DNA from 4 places in the Pedobacter sp. GW822-FHT03F06 genome. Region 1 is predicted to be linked to each of the others. Evidence: riboswitches for the same ligand, from Rfam matches in the RefSeq annotation. Region 1 holds a riboswitch; each other region holds the start of a gene.
What was found. A riboswitch is a leader RNA that binds a small molecule or an ion and turns the genes downstream of it on or off. The one in region 1 is predicted to bind S-adenosylmethionine.
Positions count from the first base shown of each region.

Region 2: linked by a shared signal. The riboswitch ahead of metH (methionine synthase) and the one ahead of AC1RJ8_RS00435 (O-acetylhomoserine aminocarboxypropyltransferase/cysteine synthase family protein) in region 1 are both predicted to bind S-adenosylmethionine.
Region 3: linked by a shared signal. The riboswitch ahead of AC1RJ8_RS09445 (SusC/RagA family TonB-linked outer membrane protein) and the one ahead of AC1RJ8_RS00435 (O-acetylhomoserine aminocarboxypropyltransferase/cysteine synthase family protein) in region 1 are both predicted to bind S-adenosylmethionine.
Region 4: linked by a shared signal. The riboswitch ahead of AC1RJ8_RS16675 (transferrin receptor-like dimerization domain-containing protein) and the one ahead of AC1RJ8_RS00435 (O-acetylhomoserine aminocarboxypropyltransferase/cysteine synthase family protein) in region 1 are both predicted to bind S-adenosylmethionine.

Region 1 is NZ_JBXANE010000001.1:132,921-136,074, reverse strand. Features, by position in the region: gene AC1RJ8_RS00440 (homoserine O-acetyltransferase family protein) at 1-598, opposite strand, end outside; gene AC1RJ8_RS00435 (O-acetylhomoserine aminocarboxypropyltransferase/cysteine synthase family protein) at 648-1,979, opposite strand; SAM riboswitch class I at 2,247-2,357, opposite strand; gene AC1RJ8_RS00430 (hypothetical protein) at 2,571-3,154, shown strand, end outside.
Region 2 is NZ_JBXANE010000002.1:230,713-233,866, forward strand. Features, by position in the region: gene AC1RJ8_RS03555 (hypothetical protein) at 54-620, shown strand; gene AC1RJ8_RS03560 (Bax inhibitor-1/YccA family protein) at 659-1,414, shown strand; SAM riboswitch class I at 1,528-1,631, shown strand; gene metH (methionine synthase) at 1,765-3,154, shown strand, end outside.
Region 3 is NZ_JBXANE010000004.1:417,727-420,880, forward strand. Features, by position in the region: gene AC1RJ8_RS09445 (SusC/RagA family TonB-linked outer membrane protein) at 1-1,516, opposite strand, end outside; SAM riboswitch class I at 1,840-1,946, opposite strand; gene AC1RJ8_RS09450 (peroxiredoxin family protein) at 2,083-3,154, shown strand, end outside.
Region 4 is NZ_JBXANE010000009.1:84,802-87,955, forward strand. Features, by position in the region: gene AC1RJ8_RS16670 (serine hydrolase domain-containing protein) at 1-898, shown strand, start outside; SAM riboswitch class I at 1,478-1,582, shown strand; gene AC1RJ8_RS16675 (transferrin receptor-like dimerization domain-containing protein) at 1,659-3,154, shown strand, end outside.

The DNA of each region.
Region 1 (3,154 bases):
AAAAAGTTCTATCGGTGGTAATGGCCAAACGCTGACTTTCGTTAAAAGCTATTCCCCAAGGAGAATGCGCTGCATTAGTGGCAATCAGAATCAGGTTTTCGATTTTATTTGGCTCCGAAATGCTCCACTCAACAGCTTGTTGTCCGCCTAAAGAACCTCCGATTAATAGTTTAATATAATCGATACCTAAATGCGAAGCCAATAACTGGTGTGCTGATACTAAATCGCGGATGGTAAACTGTGGAAAAGAAAGGTAATAAGGTAAACCTGTTACCGGATTGGTACTTAATGGGTTTGTACTGCCGTAATGTGAGCCTAAAACGTTAGCACAAACGATATAATGCTCTTCCGGGTTGAACAAAGCATTTTCACCGAACAAACCTTCCCACCATTCAAAAACATCTGCATTGGCGGTAAGTGCATGGCAAACCCAAATTACATTATCTTTATTTGCATTTAATTTGCCATAAGTTTGATAAGCAACTTGCAGGTTACGGATTTTTTTTCCGTTCTCTAATTTGAACTGTTTGTTATAGCTATATGTTGACGCAAAATTCCCCGAAGTGGATTTTACATTGTCGTTTTTACTGTTATGCATTTTGTAATGTTGTTGTCGTTTTTAAAAAGCCTCTTAAAGGGTTTGGGGTTTAGGCTTGTAAATTCTCTGCCGGAACTGTAGCTTTAATTGTTGCAAATGCCTGTTCGAAATCGGCCTTAATATCGTCAATATGCTCAATGCCTACTGAAACCCTCAGTGCATTTGGTTTTACACCTGCAGCTAATTGTTCTGTTTCGCTTAACTGTTGGTGTGTTGTGGCCGAAGGCTGAATAATCAGCGTTTTTGCATCACCCACATTGGCAAGATGCGACACCAGTTTTAAGTTATCAATTACCTGTGTAGCATTTTCTTTGCTTCCAGCTAACTCGAAAGATAAAACTGCGCCAAAACCATTGCTTAAATATTTTTTAGCCAGGTTGTTATATTTATTACTGGCTAAGCCAGGATATTGTACTTCTTTAACTAATGGATGGTTTTCTAACCAGGTCGCTAATTCTAATGCATTATCTACATGGCGCTGAACACGAAGTGATAAGGTTTCTAAGCCTTGTAACAAAAGAAAAGAATTGAAAGGCGATAGGGCAGGTCCCAGATCTCTTAATCCTTCTACGCGGGCACGGATGATAAATTGGATATTGCCAAATGGTCCGCCGATACCAAAAACATCGCTAAAAACCAAACCATGGTAACCTTCTGATGGCTCAGAGAATTGAGGAAACTTACCGTTGCCCCAGTTGTAATTTCCGCCGTCGACGATAACGCCGCCAATACTGGTTCCATGACCACCAATCCATTTCGTTGCAGATTCTACAACAATGTTGGCGCCATGTTCTAAGGGCTTAAACAAATAACCTCCTGCACCAAAAGTATTGTCAACCACTAAAGGGATATCGTATTTTTTGGCAATGGCTGCAATTTTTTCGAAATCAGGCACACTAAATGCAGGGTTGCCAATGGTTTCTAAAAAGATTGCTTTTGTTTTATCGGTTATTTTGCTTTCAAATTCTTCGGGTACATCTGGGTTGGCAAAATCGACATGAATACCCAGGCGCTTAAAAGCTACTTTGAATTGATTATAGGTTCCTCCGTAAATATGGGTTGAAGAAACGATGCTATCGCCTGCCTCCAGTATATTATTTAGTGCAATAAACTGTGCTGCTTGTCCAGATGCTACCGCTAAAGCTGCCACACCACCTTCTAAAGCGGCAATACGTTTTTCGAAAACATCATTGGTAGGATTCATAATCCTGGTGTAGATATTACCAAACTCCTTTAACGCAAATAAATTGGCGCCATGTTCTGCATTTTTAAAACCATAAGAAGTGGTTTGGTAAATAGGAACAGCCCTTGAGCCTGTTGTTGGATCTATTTCTTGTCCAGCGTGTAATTGTAAAGTTTCGAATTTATATGATGTTGACATGATTTCTGTTTTTTATTGTTGAATAAGATGATACATGTAGTGCTTTAGGCTAATCCTAAAACCTAGCAGGGCGTATCCCGATTTCTCAGGACCTTCCAGTTTGAAAGAAACAAAAAAGGAAGATTTTTAAATTACTTTATGCAACAGCACATATAAGTAACCGCACGCATATTGCAACAAATAAAAGAAATAGAAACTTGTTCTACATTTTTTTGGTTTGCGCTGGGCTCGCTTAGCGATTGAAGATTTAATGTTTTCATCAGTTCTAATTTATATCTCCAAATAACACCATGTTATCCGGTCAGGAATTGGCACCTTCTCTTTCTGAGGGTTGCCAGTGGGTCATCGAGCCAGTCTCTCGCCACTTCTTTATAAATCAACCCGTGAAGATTGACTTTTATTTAGCTTTCCGCCAAATAATATTCCAAATGTCTGAATTTAATTTTAATCCACAAAATAAAATTCCGAATTTATGTCAATCATCTGTAAATGAGTAATGTATTTTTTATTCTGATAAGGTGGTTTAAACTTTTAATATAAAATTAACGCTTAAAATTCTAAGTTTGTGTTACCTATCTAAATCTAATCATCATGAAAAATACAAAATCCCTATGTTTAGGAATGCTATTTACTGTAGTCTGTTTAAACAGCGTAAACGCTCAGTTTGGAGGCTTAAAAGATAAATTATTAAAAGTGGGCACCGCCCAGGGCGCTAAAGCTTTAGGCGTAGACAAGTTTTTGAAACAACCTGCTGCCATTACCACTAATTTTGAAGACGTAAATAGAGAAGGCGAAAAGCTGCCTGATTTTATTAATTCATTAAATTTAAAAGCCCAGCCCTTGTACTTACTGCCTAAAAATCCAGAGGGTGGTTTCGTGCTTTGCGAGGGGCTTTACGAAATGACCAATAAAAGTTATTGTTTAAAAGCAGGAACTTTCGCGCCGTCAAAAGGTGATGGTTATATGTATGCTCCGGTTTTAGGCCCCAAGGAAGAAATTGTGGTTTCTATACTCAAAAGTGCAGAAAAGCATCCTGATGTAGATCAGCATGATATCCAGGCTTTACTTTGGACAATCATAGCCAGAACAAAATTTGCCGATTTTAACGGACAGGTTAAAGTAACTGCCATTAAATTATTAACGCCAAAACAACTTACACAATTAGAAGGCGGTGC
Region 2 (3,154 bases), on a different contig from region 1:
GACCTTAACATTCACTCATTCAAAACTCACCCATTCAATAATTAGAGAAAAGTATGCACGAAATTGAGCCTTATTACCAGTGGAGAGATGATTATATTTCTGCAGAAGATGAGCGTTCGCCATTTTACAATACCGAATATTCAGAACTTTACTTCGATAAGCAGATTTATAACTTTTTACTGCACCCGCAATGGGACGAATTTGGTTCAAATACCCTATACATGAAGGTGTTATATGCCGATTATGATCGCAGTTATGCCGTTATAGAATTTATAGGCGAGTGGAACGATGCCATTAACAACGACATTATGCTGCTGAAACGTGATATTTTAGAGCTGATGATGGATGAAGGCATTAATAAATTTATCCTGATTGGTGAAAATGTACTGAATTTTCATGCTTCAGATGATAGTTACTACGAAGAGTGGTTTCAGGAAGTAGAAGATGGCTGGATTGTTGGAGTAAATTTTCAGGAACATGTAATCACCGAGTTTCGCGATAATAACATCGATTATTACATTAACTTTGGTGGTGCATTTGACAATCTGCCATGGCGCACCCTAAAACCGCTACAGTTCTTTAAAAAAGTTGAAGAACTGCTGACAAAAAGATTAAACTAAATATTTATTTTTATATAGTTAAATACGCAAAATTTAAAATGGAACAACAAAATTATCAATATCAGGACAACAGTGTTTTTGTACAGGAAAAATCTGTTTCTAAAAAATTCTTTGCAAACGTTTTCTTATGGATGTTCGTTGCATTGAGTTTATCAACAGTAGCCGCCTATTTATTTGGTACCAATGAGCAGTTAATGCAATACCTTTTAAATATTAATCCAACAACCGGTAAAGTGAGCATGTCAATTTTTGGTTATGTAGCCATGTTTGCACCGCTTGGACTGGTTTTATTAATGGGATTCGGTTTAAGCAGATTGTCATTACCGGCGTTAATTGGCGTTTTTGTACTTTATTCAGTACTAACTGGAGTTAGTTTAAGTTTTATCTTGTTAACTTATACTTCAGGTTCAGTAGTGAGCTGTTTTGCAGGAGCAGCCGGGATATTTGGAATAATGGCATTTATGGGTTATACAACCAATATCGATCTAAGTAAATTCGGGCCGATTTTAATGGTTGGAGTAATTGGTTTAGTGATTGCCAGTGTAATTAATATGTTTGTTCAGAGTGAACAGTTCAGTTTGTTTATGGCATTTATTGGTATTGCCATATTTACAGCATTAACGGCTTATGATGTACAAAAAATTAAAAGAATTGGCGAAGGGATAGAAGCTAGCGGTGAACAGGTTCTTCAGATTGAATCTAAAAAAATGGCTATTGTAGCTGCATTGTCTTTATACTTAGATTTCCTAAATATCTTCCTTTTCTTACTTCGTATTTTCGGAAGCAGAAAATAGTCATTAACAGAACAATATTCTTAAGGCCGTGCAGAATTGCATGGCCTTTGTAATTTTATTTGGCAGCAAAGCGATAAATTTTGGAATTGATGTTGCTTTGTTGCATTTTTGTATGCTTATTAAGAAAGACGGAGGGATTAGACCCAACGAAGTCTTAGCAACCTGTAACCTACAAGGTGCTAAATTCTATTCTGCAAATAGCAGAAACAGATAAGTTTAGGATTACGATTCACGTACCAACTTTTTAAATAAGCTTTTTAGAGACTTGAGACTATAGATTTGAGATTTGAGACATTGCGTCTTATCCATTCTCATATCTGATACCTCATATCTCAAATCTTACAACAAGAATGAGCATAAGAGAAGAATTAGAAAAACGTATTTTGGTGATTGATGGTGCAATGGGTACCATGATTCAGCGATATACCTTAACCGAAGAAGATTTTAGGGGGGAGCGATTTAAAAACCATCCCTGTGATGTAAAAGGCAATAACGATTTGCTCAACATCACACGTCCGGATATTATTAAAACAATACACCTGGAGTACCTGGCCGCTGGTGCCGATATTATCGAAACCAACACGTTCAGTACACAGCGCATTTCCATGGCCGATTACCAGATGGAAGACCTTTCTTACGAAATGAGTTTTGAAGGTGCACGGGTGGCAAAAGAAGCTGTAAACGAGTTCATGGCTGCAAATCCAGACCGTAAATGTTTTGTGGCCGGCGCCATTGGCCCAACTAACCGTACCCTTTCCATGTCGCCGAATGTAAACGATCCTGGTTTTAGGGCAGTTTATTTTGACGAACTGGAAGCCGCTTATTATGAGCAGGTGCGCGGTTTGGTAGATGGTGGTTCTGATGTATTATTAATCGAAACCATTTTTGATACTTTAAATGCTAAAGTGGCTATTGTAGCCATTAAAAAATACGAAGAGGTAATTGGCCGTAAACTGGAGATCATGATTTCCGGTACCATTACCGACGCCTCTGGCAGAACACTTTCAGGTCAGACTGCCGAAGCTTTTTTGAACTCTGTAATGCATGCAAAACCATTAAGTATTGGTTTTAACTGTGCATTGGGCGCTAAAGAAATGCGTCCGCATATTGAGGAGCTTGCTGCAAAAGCAGGTTGTTATGTTTCGGCCTATCCAAATGCCGGTTTACCAAATGAGTTTGGTGCTTACGATGAGCAGCCACATGAAACCGCACATTTGGTTGACGATTTTATTGCCTCTGGTTTTGTGAATATTGTGGGCGGCTGTTGTGGTACCACACCAGAGCATATTGGTTGTATTGCCAAAAATGCGAGAAAAGCTGAACCTCGAAAAATACCGGTTCTTCAACCATATATGCGTTTAAGCGGGCTGGAACCTGTAACCATTACCCCAGAAAGCATTTTTGTAAATATTGGTGAAAGAACAAATATCACCGGGTCTCCGAAATTCTCTAAACTGATTTTGGGCGGCGATTACGAATCTGCACTGGCCGTTGCCTTACAACAGGTTGAAGGTGGTGCGCAGGTAATCGATGTGAATATGGATGAGGGGATGTTGGATTCTGAAGCAGCAATGACCAAATTCTTAAACCTCATTGCTTCTGAACCTGATATTGCCAAATTGCCCATCATGGTCGATTCATCTAAATGGTCGGTTATCGAAAATGGCTTAAAATGTTTGCAGGGAAAAGGAATTGTAAACTCTATCTCCTTGAAAGAAGGGGAGGAGAAATTCCGCGAAA
Region 3 (3,154 bases), on a different contig from region 1:
CGTTGGTACCATAGGCAATCCTAACTTTACGTCTATCATTATAATAATCCGTTCCTGACCTGAAATTTAAATCAAGTCCATCAATAATCTTATAATTCAGGGCTAAACTTCCAATAATCCGGCTACGGTTTTGCGATACGGTATTTTCGTAAGCTACCCAATACGGATTGCTGTAATAGCTATTGTTCCAGTTAAACGTTTTTCCATTTTCATCCAAATAATCTTTTAATTGGTTGATATCAACCTGACGGCCAAACCAGGTAAACTGCAACATGGTACTGGTAGATCTTGAACCTCCTGTTCCAGGTAAATTATCAGAATTAAGTTTGCTATAATTTGCGTTGGCAGTTAAGGTTAACTTCGGTGTTATTTTTAATGATGTATTCAGCACAAACGAATTTTTGCCCTGACCAGAGTTAGGCACTATACCAACCTGTTTCAGGTTATTGTATGAAATCCGGTAATCATACTTTTCGCCGGCATCTGCAACAGATACCCCATTATTTAATGAATATCCCGTCTGAAAGAAATCGCGCACATTATCGGGATGCGCAACAAATGGAACGGCCACTCCCTTCGAATAGAATTGTGGAATTAATCTACCATCCAATTTCGGACCCCAGCTTTCATCTACCCCATCGTTAATGCCTTTACCTGCACCATCTACATAGCTAAATTTGCCTTCCGATCCCTGACCGAAGGCATTTTGATATACAGGTAATGTAAGCAAAGTTTCCAATACTGCATTTGAGTTGATGGCAATGCCCAATCCTTTTTTCGATTTACCGGTTTTGGTTTTAATGAGTATAACCCCTGCAGCAGCCCTCGAGCCGTATAATGCAGCGGCATTGGGTCCTTTTAACACACTCATCGATTCTATATCTTCCGGATTAATATCCGAAATGGTGTTCGCATAATCTCTTGCCCCTGCAGAGTTTAACTGAGCGTTATCTACCGGAATTCCATCAACCACAAATAAAGGCTGGTTATTTCCAGCAATAGACGTTTCTCCCCTGATGACCACACGAGACGAGCCCATACTTCCCTGGCTGTTGGTTACCCGTACACCAGCTATTTTTCCAGCGAGTGCATTTACCAGATTGGATTCTTTTGCTTCAGCTACACGGTCCCCTTTCAATTCCTGAACCGCATAACCCAGCGACTTTTTCTCCCTGGAAATCCCCAAAGCCGTAACCACTACTTCATCAAGCGCATTATCGCTTGACTGAAGAATGACCGAAATGGGGCCAGCATTTTTATTGATTTGTATCTCCTGGCTTTTAAAACCGATATATGAAAATATCAATGTGCCCTTATCGGGTGCATGAATTGAAAAAGCCCCTTTTGCATCAGAAATAGTAGCTTGCCTGGTTTCTTTTATTGATACAGAAACGCCAGGCAGTGTTTCGCCATCTGCCGACTTTACCGTTCCGGTAACCGTTACATCCTGAGCAGAAAGCTTTTGTGCCAGGAAGAGCAGCAGGATAAACGTTTTTAATTTTAAATTTTTAAACATATTGTGTAGTTAATTAGTTAAAAAGGGATAATATTTTTGGGCAAAACAATTCCACTACGACTAAAACGTATTGTTTTAAAAAAAATAAAAAGGAATGGTTAGCCTAAAGAAGCCTGTTAAAATGGAGCGATTTTAACAGGGCATGCGCATTCGGAAGGATGCATTAAGGTGTGCATTAATGGGTTTTAGCTCGTCTGTTTTTTTCATTTGAATAATTTTCTTTAAACCGTATTTACTTATCAAGCTTGCATCGGGGCAAAAAAAAAGCACCCCCATAAATCAGAAGTGCTCCATATATTCTTATAAGGATAACGCAATCAACTGACTTAACTACCCCAGATTCATCTGAGATGGAATTAGCACCATTTCTAAAAATTAGATGGTTGCTAAGGCTTCATAGGGCCATTCCCTCCGCCTTTCTTGATAAGTATTTTAAAATAACTGCTGCAAAGGTATAATTAATTCCATTTATCCTATAGTTTTTATAGATTTTTATTGAAAAATTTTTTCTTTCCCAATTACATCCATATCTTTGTCTACTAATTTAGTCGTCAATACACATCCCAATGAAACTTAAATCCCTTTCAACAGCCATATTGGCTATATCAACAACTTTTATCTATGCCCAGGAACATAATACTTTACCCAATCAGGTAGTAAAACTCAACAAAATAAAATCTAAAGCCTTTGTTGCCCTCGGCAATTGGCGTGGAATAGCCAAGATAAAGGAAGGTCTGGAAATTCCTTTTAATTTCGAGATCAATGAAAAAAGCGGTCAGCAGAAATTATATTTCCGCAATGCTGAAGAAAGTTTCGAAGGTGGCCTAGTAAAACAAACGGCCGATTCGCTTTTCGTAAAACTTGATCAGTTTGATAATGAACTCGCATTTGCGATAGATGGAGACCAATTAACAGGTACATTAAGGAAACAGGATAAAGCTGGCAAACCTTTGGTAATTGTTGCTGAAAGGAAAAATTACCGTTTTAAAACAACAGGTAAACCTGCAACGGCAGATTATTCTGGCAGTTATGATGTAGTTTTTAAATCGCCAAATGGTAAGGAAGAAAAAACAGTAGGTTTATTTAAGCAAACCGGCAACAAACTTACCGGCACTTTTCTACGTGTAACAGGCGATTCGCGTTATCTGGAAGGGGTAGTAGAAGGAAATGAATTTCAACTTTCGAGCTTTATTGGCTCCTCTCCTGCCTATTACAAAGGAACTTTTCAGTCAGATGGCTCATTAACTGGCGAAATTTTAGGTGCAAGGGGAAGCCAGCCTTTTACCGGAACTAAAAATAAAGATGCTGCCCTGCCCGATCCTTACAAACTTACCTACCTGAAAAAAGGATACAAAACGCTTGATTTTAGTTTTCCTGATGTAAACGGCAAAAAGATTTCGTTAAAGGATGAAAAATATAAAAACAAGGTAGTGATTTTAACCATAACCGGAAGCTGGTGCCCAAATTGTGTTGACGAAGCTACTTTTATTGCACCCTGGTATAAAGAAAACAAGAAACGCGGTGTAGAAATTATTGCTTTGCATTATGAGCGCTCAACCGAACCCGAATATGCAAAAAAGGTGATGACACGTTTCCGCGAACGTTTTGGCATTGAATACGATCAGGTTATTGCAGGTA
Region 4 (3,154 bases), on a different contig from region 1:
GGTAAGTGCATATATTTTTATGCGTTTGGTGGAAAAGGGAATATTCAGTCTTGACAGGCCAGTCCACCTGTATCTTAAAAAACCGATAGCTGAGTATCCAAAATGGAAAGATCTTGGAGATGACACCGCATCATTTAATCTGATCACGCCCAGGATGCTGTTAAGTCATAGTTCTGGTTTGCCCGTTTTACGCCAGCTGTATGGCAACAAAGTTAATCTTATTGCCAAACCTGGTGAAAAGTTCTATTATTCCAATGAGGGCATTAATCTATTGGGATTTATGATTGAAGAGTTAACGGGAAAGAAACTCGAAATTATCGCACGTGAAGAAGTTTTTATTCCACTAAGGATGGAATACACCAGTATGATCTGGGAAAAATCCTTTGAAAACAATTTTTCTTATGCTTACTTCAAAGACGGAAAGAAATATGGCTCTGAAAGACGGGAGAGTAGCCGTGCTGCAGGTTCGATGTCAACAACAGCCGAAGATTATGCTCGGTTTATGATCAACCTAATGAAAGAAAACGGTTTATCCAGATCAGGTTATCATGAGATGCTTCGTGCACAGGTCCCGGTGAAAAGTAAACGGGGGTTTGGTCCTTTGAAAGACAGCATTACAAATGAAAATAATGCTATCGGGTTATCATGGGGGCTGGGCATTGGTACATTCAAGTCGGCTTTTGGACGGGCCTTTTTCCATACCGGGCATGGTGATGCTAACCAGAATTATGCTGTAGCTTTTCCTAAAGCTGGAATCGCTGTAATTTTACTGAGCAACAGTGAAAATTTTGAAAAAGCCAACGCCCAAATTTTAAAAATTTGCATCGGTGATACCTATTCGCCGCTGAGATGGCTTGGTCATTTGGGCGAGCCGGCCAAGGAGGAAGTTGTGAAATAACCTGATAATTAAAAAGAAGAGTTGCAATCCTTACAATGAAACTGTTAAAATTATCCTATCTAAAACATCCGTTTTTTCAATTTAGATTCAGCGACATTTTGAAATGGAAATTTAATATATCTACGAATCCCTATGATAGGGGACACTTTTTATTTAAACTAGCCTACTCAGGATTGAATGGCTTTTTTTATTTTTTAGCCAACAATACATTTAATTATTTTTAAGGTATATCTCCTTTGCAAATTTGAACCCCGCCTGACTAAGTCTTTTACAGCGGATATTTGCATGATTTTGCTGGTGTGTACGTCCTTTCTGCATTTAAACTGTCGCGCCATTTCGCTTTAAAGTGACCACCTGTTCAGAGGGAAAGGAACTTAGATGTGCATGGTCCGGTAATCAAATTGGTGGCCAGTTTGGCCCGAAACAGAGGAGTCAACTTTCACCGAAATACACACGTTGGCCAAAAAACCTGCTAAAATGCCCTGGTATATTTTTTTTCACAAACATGCCATCGAAATAAATAATACAAATCCTATAGGAATACTAGATTATTATTTCTAGTTTTGCATCATTATATAATACTTATCCAGAAAGACTGAGGGAAGGGCCCTAAGACGTCTGAGGAACCTATACACTTGTAAAAGGTGCTAATTCCTTTCTGCCCAAGGGTGGAGAAGATAAGTTGGTTATGCATCCGCATGCTAATTATTTTGAGGTCGCTCAAAGTTTTTCTGGTAAAGAACTCCTAAAAAATCAGAAAATGAAGAAAACTTTTACCTTTTTCACGGCTATTCAATTGCTCTGGCTTCCTTTATTGGCGCAGGAAAAACTGAGTGGATTTAAAATTCAAAACATTCCGCTACAGCGAGATATTGAGCAGAAATTTGATGCTGGGCTTAATAAAGAAAATATAGGGGCGACCATAAAAGAGCTTTCTGCCAACCCCCATCACTTGGGCGCTAAGGGCAGTAAAACGGTAGCAGAATCTGTACTGAAAAAGTTTAAAAGCTATGGCTGGGATGCAAAAATAGAGACTTATTATGTTTTATTTCCAACACCTAAAACCCGATCGGTAGAATTTTTAGGAAGCAACAAATACAGCGCCTCGCTTGAAGAAAAGGCTGTTAAGGAAGATTTAGCAACCGCACAGCAAGGGCAGTTGCCTCCTTACAATGCCTGGAGTGCCGATGGCGATGTAAGTGCAGGCCTTGTTTTTGTAAATTATGGTCTGCCAGCTGATTATGAAAAGTTGGAGCGTTTAGGCATCAGCGTAAAAGGCAAGATTGTTATTGCAAAATATGGCAGGTCGTGGCGGGGCACTAAACCTAAAATAGCTTACGAACATGGTGCGGTGGGCTGTATCATTTATTCGGATCCAAAAGATGATGGCTTTGTGAAAGGCGATGTATATCCACAGGGTGCTTACAAGCCAGAATTTGCTGTTCAACGGGGATCGGTAATGGATATGGTAATTTATCCCGGTGATCCATTGACCCCTGGAATCGGTTCTACAAAGGATGCCAAAAGGTTGGAGCGGGGCGATGCCAAAACGATTCTTAAAATTCCGGTTCAGCCTATCAGTTATCATGATGCTTTGCCATTGCTTGCTGCACTTAAAGGTCAGGTAGTACCTACCGATTGGAGCGGCGGCTTGCCCGTTACCTACCACATTGGCGATGGAAGTACCGTGGTTCGTTTAAACCTGGCTTTTAACTGGGATATTGTGCCAGCATACAATGTTGTAGCAAAACTTGAGGGAAGTAAATTTAAAAATCAGTGGATCATCCGCGGTAATCACCACGATGCCTGGGTAAATGGCGCTGCAGATCCGGTAAGTGGATTAGCCTCTTTATTAGAAGAAGCAAAATCTATCGGAAAATTGGCAAAGGCAGGTATAAAACCTAAACGAACACTTGTTTATATTGCCTGGGATGGAGAAGAACAATCGCTTTTAGGTTCTACAGAATGGGTAGAAGACCATGCAGACGAGTTAAACAGTAAAGCGGTTGCCTACATCAATTCGGATGGCAATGGCCGTGGCTTTTTAGAAGCAGGCGGCTCGCATGCTTTAGAAAATTTTGTTTCTGAAATTTCAAAAGATGTAAAAGACCCTCAGGTGGGTTCTAATATTTTTGAACGCTGGAAAGCCAATAAAGCCATTTCTACAGCCTCGCTTACCGAACGTAAGAAAATACAGGACAGCCAAACGCTTGATCTGGGTGCGCTAGGTACAGGATCTGATTATTCTGCATTTTT